3 regions of the Dickeya chrysanthemi NCPPB 402 genome follow, and region 1 is predicted to be linked to each of the others. Evidence: predicted binding sites of a transcription regulator. Region 1 holds the regulator's gene; each other region holds the start of a gene.
The links. The regulator PurR, encoded in region 1, represses purine synthesis genes. The targets are predictions, from matches to a motif close to CANGCAAACGTTTGCNTG.
Positions count from the first base shown of each region.

Region 2: purT (formate-dependent phosphoribosylglycinamide formyltransferase) is a predicted target of PurR. The motif match lies at 2,641-2,658, and genes of this name have one in related genera.
Region 3: DCH402_RS03115 (nucleoside-specific channel-forming protein Tsx) is a predicted target of PurR. The motif match lies at 2,091-2,108, and genes of this name have one in related genera.

Region 1 is NZ_CM001974.1:2,736,824-2,741,473, reverse strand. It holds gene cfa (cyclopropane fatty acyl phospholipid synthase) at 31-1,182, opposite strand; gene purR (HTH-type transcriptional repressor PurR) at 1,602-2,627, opposite strand; gene cydH (cytochrome bd-I oxidase subunit CydH) at 3,016-3,105, shown strand; gene DCH402_RS12260 (C40 family peptidase) at 3,223-4,191, opposite strand; gene DCH402_RS12255 (Grx4 family monothiol glutaredoxin) at 4,522-4,650, shown strand, end outside.
Region 2 is NZ_CM001974.1:2,133,521-2,138,170, forward strand. It holds gene zwf (glucose-6-phosphate dehydrogenase) at 1-506, shown strand, start outside; gene DCH402_RS09565 (bifunctional 4-hydroxy-2-oxoglutarate aldolase/2-dehydro-3-deoxy-phosphogluconate aldolase) at 662-1,303, shown strand; gene purT (formate-dependent phosphoribosylglycinamide formyltransferase) at 1,379-2,560, opposite strand; gene DCH402_RS09575 (S9 family peptidase) at 2,829-4,650, shown strand, end outside.
Region 3 is NZ_CM001974.1:673,919-678,568, forward strand. It holds gene nadC (carboxylating nicotinate-nucleotide diphosphorylase) at 1-856, opposite strand, end outside; gene DCH402_RS03115 (nucleoside-specific channel-forming protein Tsx) at 1,109-1,972, opposite strand; gene ampD (1,6-anhydro-N-acetylmuramyl-L-alanine amidase AmpD) at 2,386-2,946, shown strand; gene ampE (beta-lactamase regulator AmpE) at 2,953-3,807, shown strand; gene DCH402_RS03130 (amino acid permease) at 3,856-4,650, opposite strand, start outside.

The DNA of each region.
Region 1 (4,650 bases):
ATCGGGATGTGGATTTGCCGGGTGCCAGGATTATCTGGGGACTCGCAAGCCGTCCTCTACACCGCCCACACTGAATACTATCTGCCAGAGCTGAATATCACGTGCGCGAAACGAGCCAGCGCAGACGTTAAGGTAGTAGCTGAACATCCGCTGGAAGCGTTCGGAATAACGTTCTGACAACGTTGGCCAGTGTTGCTGGAAACGTTCATGCCAGGCCATCAGTGTGCGGTCGTAGTCTGCGCCGAAATTGTGCCAGTCTTCCATCACCAGATAGGGCTCGCTGGCCTGGGCGATATGCTGCACTGAAGGCAGGCAGTAGTTGGGGAAAATGTACTTGTTCATCCAGGCGTCAACTTTCAGGTTAGTTTCATTGGTGCCGATAGTGTGCAGCAGGAACAATCCGTTAGGTTTGAGGTTTTTTCTCACTACCCGGAAATAGGTGTTGTAATTTTTGGGGCCGACATGCTCGAACATGCCGACGGAAACGATGCGATCAAACTGTTGATTCAGGTCGCGATAGTCCTGTAGCAGGATGTTAACATCCAGATGTCGGCAGCGCTGCTGCGCCAGCTTTTGCTGTTCGCGGGAGATGGTGACGCCGGTGACGCTGACGCCATAGTGATGTGCGGCGAATTCCGCCAGCCCACCCCAGCCGCAACCGATATCCAGCAATGTCATGCCGCGACGCAATTGCAGTTTTTCGCAGATTAAGCGCAGCTTGTCCTGTTGCGCCTGCTCCAGCGTTTCAGCCTGTTTCCAGTAACCGCAGGAGTATTGCATATAGGGATCGAGCATCAGGGTGAAAAGATCATTACCGAGGTCGTAATGCTCCTTGCCCACGATCCAGGACCGACGGCGGGACTGCAGATTGCTCAGGCGAGCCATCAGGATTCGTAAAGTATCGCGCCAGCGGTGGGGCAGTTGGCTGTCCAGTCCCACGCGTATCGCTCGGTGGAAGAACATGTCCAGCCGCTCACACTCCCACCAGCCATCCATGTAGCTTTCGCCCAGACCTAACGAGCCTTCGCGCAGTATGCGTTTGTACATAAAGGGATTTTTTACCTGAATGTCAAACGGGCGTGAGCCGTTAATGGCGATGTCGGCGGTCGATAGCATTTCATTAACAATTTGGAACCAGGGATGATGAGGGGTACCCAGTTCCTCCACATAAGATGAACTCATAACTTCTCCCTACCTTGTCAGATAAATGTGTTTACAAGGAATAAACCAGACAAATATCACGCTGGAGGGTGTTCAACGAACCCCATCCATTGTCTATCCCTGAGAGTCTCAGAGGAAAATAAGAGAAAAGCCGGTACGAAAGGCATCTACCCCGTTCGTGACAAACGGTACGGCCATTATTGCCAGGGTAGAAAAAGTAAGGCGATGCGCTATGTTGAAAAACATCGTCTGATCATAGTTATTGTCGTCAGCGATAGTGACAAGTGTATGACTGCTTTAACCCGCCGACAAGATTCAGCGGGCTAAAGTAGCACGGAGAAACAATACGTCATGTATTCATCACATGCGTTATCGCTATATGCGGTGCGGCATAGCGCCTGACGGCAAGGGCGCGCAGCGATAACGAAATCGTCTGAATATTAACGACGATAATCGAGGTATGGGCCGTCGGCAACGGAGCGACGCTCGATCAGAGTAGGGTGTACTTCAATCGTTTGTGCTTCCTCGCGTTTGCTGGTAATGCGGTCCAGCAACATGGAAAATGCCGCCTGCCCCAGACGTTCTTTCGGTTGATGAATGGTGGTGAGCGCTGGAGTAAAATAGCGGGAGTGACGCACATTATCGTAACCGATCACTGAAATATCTTGCGGTACGCGTAGCCCAAGTTCGTCGGCCGCGCAGATGGCGCCCATCGCCATGATATCACCGCCGCAGAATACCGCCGTCGGCCGCTGTTTTTGGGCCAGAATTTGATGCATGGCTTTATAGCCGGACTCCGGCTCAAAATCCCCCTGAACCACCCACTCTTCGCGCAGGGAAATGTCGGCTTCCTTTAACGCTTTCAGGAACCCCAGGTAACGTCCGCTACCGGTATTGCGCTCCTGCGAGCCGGGAATGGCACCGATATCCCGATGACCGCGTTCAATCAGATAACGTCCAGCCATGTATCCGCCGGCAAAGGCGTTATCAATAATAGTATCGGTAAAATCGTTTTGTGCTTCGCCCCAGTCCATCACCACCATCGGGATATGACGGTAATCCGCCAGCAGGGATAGCAATTCGGGTGGGTACTCGGCACACATCACCAGCAGGCCGTCGACACGCTTTTGCGCCAGCATGGACAAGTAGGCGCGCTGTTTATCCTGATTGTTATGAGAGTTACACAGGATTAGCGTGTAACCCCTGGCGTAGCAGCTGTTTTCTACCGCCTCGATAATCTCGGCGAAATAGGGTGCTTCGCTGGAGGTAGCCAGCAGGCCGATGGATTTCGTGTGGTTGACCTTCAGGCTGCGAGCCACTGCACTCGGGGAATAATGCAATTCATCGATGGCTGCGCGTACCGCAGCCTTGGTCTCTTCGGCGACGAAACGTGTTTTATTGATCACGTGTGATACGGTTGTGGTTGAAACGCCTGCGCGTTTTGCCACATCTTTGATCGTTGCCATCTAAAGCGACTCCTGAACTCATCTGTGACAGTAACGTGTCTGTTACAGCATTAAAATAGGGTGTTAATCGTTTGCCTGCGTGAATTCATCTCCTGCCGGACAACAAGGCAACATTTCAGGAGGAGATATGCCGAGGTGTGTAGCTTGAAGGGAGGGCTGACGCTTCGACCAACGCAGTGTATACAGTAAACTGCGAATTCTGGCCGATCCAGAGCAAAAGTGGAAGAGGCAATTCGTGTTATCTCTGTGATGCGCAAACCGGTTTTTTGATATCGGCTGGGTAATAATAAACCTATACTTTATGTGTTTCCTCTTGCCTGCCGAGAGAGGGATTTTATTCATACACAATGGGATGACGGCGATCATCAGTCACATACAGGAGAATATTATGGATACGAATCTGAAAATGTCGCTGTTCAGTACGGTGGTTGCACTGGCGGTGATCATTATCTTCGGCTTCACAGCGGTATTGAACTGATAGCGGATCGCCGGCGGCGTAATGTCCGGGTTTCAACAGCCTGAGGCAAAACAGCGGTGAAAACAGAAAGGGGCGCTAAGCCCCTTTTTGTCGTATTTACGTCGAGTCGTGTAGCGCCTAACGAATGGTTTTCGGCGTCACCACGCGGCGAGCGCCGACGTAATGATCCTGCCAGTAATCTTCACTCAGTTTACTGATCTTGATATCAGCGCCGGTGCGTGGCGACTGAATGAATCGGCCATTGCCCAGGTAGACGCCCACATGATCGGCGGCTCCACGGTTGGTGATACGAAAGAAGACCAGGTCGCCGCTTTCCAGTTCGCTTTTCTTAATTGGCGCCGCGTCACGCAAATGGAACATTTCATTGGCTGTGCGTGGAATCGGGATTTTCACCACATCTTTATAGGCGTAATACACCAGCCCGCTGCAATCAAAGCCCGAATACGGTGTGGCACCGCCCCAATGATAAGGCTTGCCGATTTGGCTCATCAGCTTATTCATCGCGGTTGACTTGGCATGCTGATAACGTTTTTGGTGCGCGGCGCTGATAGTCAGCGCGGCCTTGTCCTGTTTACCTTTTTTATTTTTACCGTGCGATGAGACCGAGGCAATATCTTCTTCGGCGATTACCGCTTTGCCTTTTTTGGGGGAGTATTTGACTCTCACCGACTCATGCGCGTTACGGTTATTTTTGGCCGTAGCAGGCGGCTCTTTTTTCGTCGTTTTGTTGGCTGCCGCTTTAGTCGGCGGGCTTTTTTCCTGCTTCTGCGGTTTACCGGTAGAGTGGGCTGAAGCCGCTGCCGTCACAGGCTTTTTATCACCAGATTTGGCGCTTTTATCATGAGCGGATGATGTCGTTTTCGCTGGTGCGTTTTGGGTCGTCTTTTCATGTTGTTGAGAGGGCGCCGTACCTTTTTTATTGGCATTTTTGGCGACCTTATTTTTTTTGGACTCATCAAGCGCTTTGTTTGCCGTTTCTACACCCGATTTACGCGGCAACGCGGACGCGCCATGCGGATTAGCCAGCGCCAGATTCGCAAACAAATTACTGAAAAATAATAAAAAGAGCGTAATAAATAAACGCATAATAATTCTGACCGAATGTTGTCCTCAATCGTTCAATCTTTACAGTATTCCCGAAAATGGCCTGATAAAAAAGCGGGAGATAGACTTATGTTACTACAAAATAGTGAGAAAACGTTAACAACGGTGTTTGCTGCTTAATTATCAGTCAATTTGGGTTACCTTATGCTGATATATCGTCGACCGGATAAAACCTTACAAAAGATAGCGTTTTTTTGTGGTCGTCGCTATCGTTAGAATATAAAACAACAGAGGCGGTATGGCATGGTCTGCCGCGAGTCACATGAACAGCCGTTGATGGGCTGTTCATCACGCGCTTGAGGAAGCAATAGAATGACGACAACGACACTTGAAAAGATTCAGCGCCAGATCGCTGAAAACCCGATTCTGCTGTACATGAAAGGTTCTCCCAAACTGCCGAGCTGTGGTTTTTCTGCCCAGGCGGTTCAGGCGTTGTCGGCG
Region 2 (4,650 bases), 600 kb from region 1:
ACGACTGGCGCTGGTCCGGCGTGCCGTTTTATCTGCGTACCGGTAAGCGCTTGCCGTCAAAATGTTCGGAAGTGGTGGTGTACTTTAAAAACCCGGCGCTCAACCTGTTCCACGATTCCTATCAGCAGTTGCCGCAAAACAAGCTGATTATTCGTCTGCAACCCGATGAAGGGGTGGAAATTCAGATTCTCAACAAAATCCCAGGGCTGGATCACAAACATCGGTTGCAGACCACCAAACTTGACCTGAGTTTTTCCGAAACCTTTAACCAACAGCATCTGGCGGATGCTTACGAGCGATTATTGCTGGAAACCATGCGCGGTATTCAGGCGCTGTTTGTGCGCCGCGACGAAGTGGAAGAAGCCTGGAAATGGGTGGACTCGATTATGGAAGCCTGGGCAATGGACAATGACTCTCCCAAGCCTTATCAGGCCGGGACCTGGGGACCGGTGGCGTCCGTCGCTATGATTACCCGCGATGGGCGTTCCTGGAACGAAGTGGAATAAGCGGTTTTGCCCTGCCGGAAAGCGGGGCGAAGCCGTTAGCGTTTTTTTTGGCTGACGGTGCGGTCGGACATCCGTGGGTAACTGCGGATCCCTGTGGCAGGGGCGCGCCAGATCATTAATCGATGCCCGTTGGGCATGACTGGAGATTACCCTCGATGAAAAACTGGAAAACCAGTGCGGAACAGATTCTGACAGCCGGTCCGGTTGTTCCTGTGATTGTGATTAACAAACTGGAACACGCGGTGCCGATGGCGAAAGCCCTGGTAGCGGGTGGCGTGCGCGTACTGGAACTGACGTTGCGTACCGACTGTGCGGTTGAGGCCATTCGCCTGATCGCGCAGGAAGTGCCGGACGCTATCGTCGGTGCGGGTACGGTAACCAATCCGCAACAGCTGGCGGAAGTGACTGCCGCGGGGGCGCAGTTTGCTATCAGCCCCGGTCTGACCGAGCCGTTGTTGAAAGCGGCAACGGAAGGCACCATTCCGTTGATCCCCGGGATTAGCACCGTTTCCGAGCTGATGCTGGGGATGGATTACGGGTTGCGTGAATTTAAGTTCTTCCCGGCTGAAGCTAACGGTGGTGTGAAAGCGTTGCAGGCGATTGCCGGTCCGTTTGGTAAAATTCGCTTCTGCCCGACCGGCGGCATCTCCCTGAAGAACTACCGCGAGTATCTGGCGCTGAAAAGCGTACTGTGCGTCGGTGGTTCCTGGCTGGTACCGGCCGATGCGCTGGAAAGCGGCGACTATGATCGCATCACCGCGCTGGCGCGTGAAGCGGTTGCAGGAGCGACAGCCTGATCGGCATTTGTCTCTAAGTCATTTCATAAGCCCGCGCTGCGGGCTTTTTTGTACCTTATCGACAAGCCGGCAGGTTTATCTTGCGCTGACGTTGACGGCAACCGCGCTCGTTTTCGCCAGTTGTACGGCCGCATTGGTATTATCGGCCGTCGCCAGTGCAACGCCCATGCGCCGACGTCCGTTGATGTCGGGTTTGCCGAACAGTCGAATCTGGGTATGGGGGAGCAGCGCCTGTTCCAGTCCCTGATACTGCACATTATTGCTGGTCAGCTCCGGCAGGATGACCGCAGAAGCCGATGGGCCGTACTGCCGTATTGCGCCGATCGGCAAGCCCAGGAAAGCACGAACATGCAGGGCGAACTCGGACAAATCCTGCGAAATGAGTGTCACCATACCGGTATCATGCGGGCGTGGCGACACTTCACTGAAGATGACGTCATCGCCGCAAATAAACAGCTCGACGCCAAACAGACCGAAACCACCCAGCGCCTTTACCACATTTCCGGCAATCTCTTTGGCGCGCGTCAATGCCAGCTCGCTCATCCGTTGCGGCTGCCAGGATTCGCGATAGTCGCCGTCTTCCTGACGATGGCCGATTGGCTCGCAGAAGTGCAGGCCGTCAATTGCATGAATGGTTAATAACGTGATTTCGAAATCAAATTTCACCAGCCCTTCTACAATCACTTTTCCGCCGCCGGCGCGACCGCCTTCTTGCGCATAGCGCCAGGCGCGATCCAACTGCTCCGGCGATCGGATCAGGCTCTGGCCTTTCCCCGATGAGCTCATCACCGGTTTGACGATACAAGGGAAGCCTAACTCATGGGCCGCCTGACGGAACGCCGTTTCGTCAGCGGCAAACCGGTAACTGGACGTCGGCAGGCCCAGCGTTTCCGCCGCCAATCGACGAATGCCTTCACGATTCATGGTCAGTCGGGTGGCTTCAGCGCATGGCACGACTCGTTGCCCTTGCTGTTCCAGCGCGACCAGCATATCCGTAGCGATAGCCTCGATTTCCGGCACGATATAGTCCGGGCGTTCCTGCGCCACCAGTTGTTTCAACGCGTCGCCATCGAGCATGTTGATGACATGGCTGCGGTGAGCGACCTGCATCGCGGGGGCATCGGCGTAGCGATCAACCGCAATAACTTCGATACCCAGTCGCTGGCATTCAATCGCCACTTCTTTTCCCAGCTCGCCGGAGCCTAGCAGCATAACGCGTGTGGCGCCGGGACGCAGGGCTGTTCCGATTGTTAACATAACCTGATACCTGATGGTGTTGTAAAAAAGAGGTGTAGAAAAAATGGGCGGATTGGCCGCCCGAACGTAGCCGAAGTATAAACGAAAACGTTTGCGTTTGGCATCATTCGCGTAGCGGTACGCAAAAGCGCGTGAAAATCCTTGCAGATCTCGGCGCACGCTGGATTCCGCGGATGATTCATGACAGGCTTTGGGCATTTGCCGTCTCGCCGGCGTAAAGCTGGGTGTAAGGCAGAACCTGATCAATGAATGGAAAGGAGTGACGTGGATGAAAGCGCCGCAAGCCGAAAAACGCCCGCATAGGATGACGATGCACGGCGATACCCGCATCGATGATTATTATTGGCTGCGAGATGATGAACGCAATAATCCGGAGGTGCTGGCTTGGTTGCAGGAGGAGAATCGTTATTGCGAACATGTCATGGCACCCTATGCTGCGCTGCGTCATACCTTGTATGAGGAGATGGTCGCGCGGATCCCCGGGGAGGATGTTTCAGTACCTTATGTTAAACGCGGTTATCGCTACCAGAGCCGCTATGAGCCGGGTAAAGATTACGCTATCTATCAGCGTCAGCCGGAGCAGGAAACAGAAAGCGGCGCCTGGCAGGTATTACTGGATGGCAATCAACGAGCGACTGGCAGAGAGTTCTACAACCTTGGCGCGCTGGCCGTTAGCCCGGACAATCGACTGATGAGCGTCGCGGAGGATTTATTGTCTCGCCGCCAGTATGTGCTGACGTTTCGCGATCTCACCACCGGCGAGTGGCTGGCAGACCGGCTGGAGAATGTCTCCGCCGGCAGTGAATGGGCGGCGGATTCCCGTACCCTTTATTACGTACGTAAACATCCGCAGACGTTGCTGCCTTATCAGGTGTATCGCCATCGGCTGGGGGAGGATCCGCAGCAGGATGAGCTGGTGTATGAAGAAACAGATGATACGTTTTATCTCAGCCTCGATAAAACCACGTCCGAGCGCTATATCCTGCTCTATCTGGAGAGTACCACCAGTACCGAAATTCTGTTGCTGGATGCCGAAGACCCTAATGCCAAACCGTGCGTGTTTGTACCGCGGCGGCCGGATCATGAGTATGTGATCGATCATTTCCGCGACGCCTTTTATGTGCGTTCCAACAAAGACGGTAAAACCTTTGGTTTTTACCAGACCCAGGATATCGGCGAATTAGCATGGGAAGTGTTGATTGCCCCACGTCCGGAACGCGTACTCGAAGGATTTTCGCTGTTTGACGACTGGTATGTGGTCGAGGAACGCGAGCATGGATTAACCCATATCCGCTATATTCGCTGGCAGACGGCAGAATCTCACCAGATCGCCTTTAATGATCCCGCTTATGTGACCTGGCTGAGTTATAACCCAATGCCGGAAAGTACGCGATTGCGTTATGGCTATTCCTCCATGACCACGCCGATGACTATCTATGAGCTGGACATGGCGACCGGCGTTCAGGTGGTGCTCAAACAATCTGAAGTGAAAAATTTTGATGCCGGGAATTACCGGAGCGAGCGTGTGTGGGTAACGGCTCGCGATGGCGAATCCGTGCCGGTATCGCTGGTGTATCATAAAGACTGCAAACTGGCTCAAAGCCCATTACTGGTTTATGGCTATGGCGCTTACGGCAGCAGCATGGATCCGGAATTCAGTAGTAGCCGTCTTAGCTTGCTGGATCGTGGTTTCGTCTATGCGCTGGCGCATATTCGCGGCGGCGGTGAGCTGGGACAGCAATGGCATGATCAGGGACGCCTGTCCAACAAGATGAATACTTTTACGGATTTCATCGACGTCACGCAGGCCCTGCTGACAAGCGGTTATGGCGATCCGGCGAAAACCTTCGCGATGGGCGGCAGTGCCGGTGGGTTGCTGATGGGGGCCGTCATAAACATGGCTCCTTCGCTGTTTTATGGGGTAGTGGCGCAGGTGCCGTTTGTCGATGTGCTCACTACCATGCTGGACGAGTCTATTCCGCTTACCACGGGGGAGTACGACGAGTGGGGTAACCCGGACAATAAGCGTGATTACCAGTACATTAAACAATATAGCCCTTATGACAATGTTTCGGCACAAGCGTACCCCC
Region 3 (4,650 bases), 2.1 Mb from region 1:
CATGCTTGGTCAGCGCGCCTACCGAGATGTAGTCGACACCGGTGGCGGCGTAATCCGGCAGCGTTTGCAGCGTCACATTGCCGGATACTTCCAGCAACGCACGGCCATTGGTCAGGGTGACGGCTTCGCGGATAGCGGCCAGCGTGAAGTTATCCAGCATGATGATGTCTGCACCGGCGTTCAGTGCCTGTTGCAGTTCCTCCAGTGTTTCTACCTCGACTTCTACCGGCACGTCGCTGCGCAACTGGAGGGCGTTTTCAACGGCCTGTTTGATGGAGCCGGCGGCAATAATGTGGTTCTCTTTGATCAGAAACGCATCTGCCAAACCAAGGCGGTGATTGCTGCCACCACCGCACAGTACCGCGTATTTAAGCGCGGTACGCAGACCCGGCAGCGTTTTTCGCGTGTCCAGCAATCGGGTTTTGGTCCCTGTCAGTTGTGCGACATAGCGGCCGACTTCGGTTGCCACACCGCAGAGCGTTTGCAGGAAATTCAGGGCCGTGCGTTCACCGGTGAGCAGTTGGCGGGAGGGGCCTTGCAGTCGGCACAGCGGCTGGTTTGCTGTCAGGGCATCGCCGTCACGGACCAGCCAGTCGATGGTCACGCCGTGACCCAACTGACGGAAAACTTCCTCCACCCAGCGACAGCCACAGAAAACACCGGCTTCCCGGGTAATAATGACCGCATTGGCGGCGGTGTCCGCCGGCAATAACTGGGCGGTGATGTCGTGTTCCGGGTTGAGTTCGCCCCCCAGATCTTCACATAAGGCCAGATGTACGTTGGCTGGGATATCTTGCTCAATACGGCTGAGCAGTTCGGCCTGGCGCTGTTCCTGACTATAACGACGTGTTGTCATCATGCTACTCCGACGGAAATCCGGAATGTCTATTATCCCGTTTAGTGAGTGATATCTTTTTAAAGCTATTGTAATTCAGTGTGTTGTTTTTTTGTGGCGTTTGCCCGGCGTCACTGGCACTGCCGTTCAACCGGAGCGTACAGGCGTCGGCAGAGATGTCGAGCACAACCCTGTTTCCGGATGGCAAGTAACATAATCTATTGCGGTGGGTTTTAATATCCCGGCCGTAGCCGGGATACATAATAGTCACGATTAGAAGTTGTAGCCCGCGACCAGATAGTAGCCCCACCCTGTAGAGCGAACATTAAACGGACCGCGGCCAAAATCCAGCTCGGTGCCGTCTGCCCACTGGCCGCCATTATGGAAGTAACGGGCAACCACTGAGTAATGCCAGTGATCGTAGTTCAACGCAAGGATATGACTGGAAGCGATGGCATTGCTGGTGCGCGACGGGCCCGCTGCATTAGCCAGGTCTGAACCGAAGTCGAAGTTGGTAAAGCCGATATAGGTCAGCTTACCGCCCCACAATGAGGTGAGCGGATAGAAATACTTGATTTTGAAACGATAGCCATCCCACTGATCTTCATTCAGCGCGCCGTAGTTCTGCCATTGGTACTTGGCATAGATATTGGCGGACAGCGACAGGTCAGTACCGGTATCGATATCGGTGCCCAGACCTACGTACCAGGTGCTTTGACGTGAGTCATTATTGCGGCCCTGATCGTAGATAATATTGTTGGCAACGTACCACTCTTTGAACGGGCCGAAACCTAACTGTGTGTTGGTCAACTTATCAATCGAGAAACGAGGTTCGATCTCCATGAATAATGGAGAGCCTTTGTCCCAGATACCACGATCAGGCGTGTTGCCCGCACCAAAGCTTTTCGGTACGTCAATGTAGCCATAGAAGTCAAACCAGTCCTTACGGGCAAACACTTCATATTCCAGATACACATCGTTGTTTAACTGAGGTCCGAAACGAGTGTGATAGCTGCCTACCACATTGATGCTCTGGTGCCACCAGTCGGAGAGGTATTGCGGCGCGCGCTCTTGCGCAACGGTGGGCAAACTGTATGACAATGTGCTGATTGCACAGGCGGCAAGGATTTTCTTCATGGCGATTCTCTCTGTTGCCCAAAGCACTGTCAGCAGCACAATATGCTGGCGCGACGGAGAACGATTCGGGCTGTAATGACAAAATAAAAGCTGAAAAGCTTTCCGGCGATGAATAAGCAACGAAAACGTTTGCCTGTGGCGGCAAGCCGATCGCTGCTCTGCCGAAAAGAAGGGGCGCAGCATACCAGAAGAACAGCAGAACATCATGGGTTGTGGGTATATTTTGACAGGATATTCGTTGGTAAACCGAAATGGTTTTTTAACACGTCAGGAATAGGGCGGATGCGGTAAGATATCTGGATAATGAGCGCGCCAACCGGGCAGGCCTGGCAGTTCGATGGCAGGGGGTTACAAGGCAACAGGCCGTGGTGTGGAAGGTTTACCGAATGGCACGTCAGATAACAGGAGCATTGATGAAAGTCGAACAAGGCTGGCTGACCGATGTCAGACGCGTTCCGTCACCGCATCAGGATGCGCGTCCGGAAGGTGAACTCCCTTCATTACTGGTGATTCACAACATCAGTTTGCCCCCAGGCGAATTTGGCGGACCCTACATTGATCAACTCTTTACCGGTACGCTGGATGGGAATACTCACCCCTATTTCGCGTCAATATGCCACCTGCGGGTATCTGCGCATTGTCTGATTCGTCGTAACGGCGAAATTGTACAGTATGTGGCATTCGATCAACGGGCCTGGCATGCCGGGGTATCGCAATTTGAAGGGCGAGAGCGTTGTAATGATTTCGCGATTGGTATTGAGCTGGAAGGCACCGATACGCTGCCGTTTACCACTCAACAGTATGCCTGTCTGGCCGAGGTTACGCAGTTGCTGAGCGCGGCCTATGGCATTACGCCTGATCGCATTACCGGGCATAGCGATATCGCACCAGGACGCAAGACCGACCCCGGCCCTGCGTTCGACTGGGATCGATATCAACGGTTATGGCAGACACCACCGGAACAAGGGGAGTAATTACTGATGACGCTGTTTAGCCTATTGCTGGTCCTGGGGTGGGAGCGGTTGTTTAAGCGTGGCGACCACTGGCAATTGGATCACCATCTGGAGCGGGTGTTCCGTCATCTTTCTGCGCCATCACTGGCGCAAACGTTGTTGTTGACCATCGTGGGTATGGCGGTAGTCCTGGCGGCGCAGTGGTTACTCAGTGGATGGTTGTTTGGTTTGCCGATTTTGCTTCTGTGGATTGCCGTCGGGTTATTGTGCATTGGCGCGGGGGAAATACGTCGGCACTATCATCGCTATATTCAGGCTGCCCAGCGCGGTGAAGCGGATGCCTGCCGGGAAATGGCCGAGGAACTGGCATTAGTGCATGGCCTGCCGCGTGATGCCGGCGAGCGTGAGCGGCTAAGGGAACTACAAAACGCGCTGTTGTGGCTAAATTTTCGTTTTTATCTGGCGCCGTTATTCTGGTTCGTCGCCGCCGGTCCTTATGGCCCGGTGGCACTGGTCGGCTACACGGTATTGCGTGCCCGACAGTGCTGCCTGGCTCGTCATCATACACCGCTGGAAAGAGCGAATTCCGGCGTTGATACTCTGCTGCATTGGCTGGACTGGATTCCTGTTCGGCTGGCCGGTGCCGCTTATGCGCTATTAGGGCATGGTGAGAAGGCGTTGCCGGCTTGGTTTGCCGCCATGATGGACGCCCGCTCTTCTCAATACTGGGTGCTGACCAAACTGGCTCAGTTTTCTCTGGAGCGGGAAGTGCATGACGACCCGATTGCTACGCCGAGGGCGGCGGTGTCGCTGGCGAAGAAGGTAACGTTGGTACTGGTGGTGGTGGTCGCGTTGCTGACTATCTACGGTACGCTGGTATAACGGCTTGGAAACAGCATGGCCTGGCGGCCATGCTGACAATAGAAAGGATTATTGACGCGGTTTGAAACGATAGCCGATGGCCAGTACCAACAGCCAGACGGGTATCAATACCACGGAAATCTGAATGCCCGGCGTCAGGGACATAATAACCAGAATGCCGACCATAAAAGCCAGACACAGATAGTTACCAAACGGGTACCATAGCGCTTTAAAGCGAGTCTGCACGCCTTCTCGCTCTTTACTGGCGCGGAATTTCAGGTGCGCCAGGCTTATCATCGCCCAGTTAATGACCAGCGCGGATACCACCAGCGCCATCAAGAGCTCAAACGCTCTGCCCGGAATCAGGTAGTTGATCAGTACGCACAGCGCGGTTGCCAGCGCAGAAATACCAATCGCTACTACCGGCACGCCGCGGCGGTCTACTTTCAGCAACGATTGCGGTCCGTTCCCCTGTTTAGCCAGGCCGTACAGCATGCGGCTATTACAGTAAACGCAACTGTTGTATACCGACAGCGCCGCCGTCAGCACCACGACATTCAGGATGTTGGCGACCAAATCGCTGTTCAGCGCATGGAAAATCATCACGAACGGGCTGCCGCCTTCGACGACTTTGCCCCACGGATAGAGCGAGAGCAGAACAGTCAGTGAGCCGACGTAGAAAATCAGGATGCGATAGATGACCTGATTGGTGGCGCGCGGAATGCTTTCTTCCGGTTTGTCTGCTTCAGCAGCGGTAATCCCGACCAATTCCAGGCCGCCGAAAGAGAACATGATCACCGCCATCGCCATCACCAGGCCGCTGATGCCGTTGGGGAAGAAACCGCCCTGGGCCCAGAGGTTAGT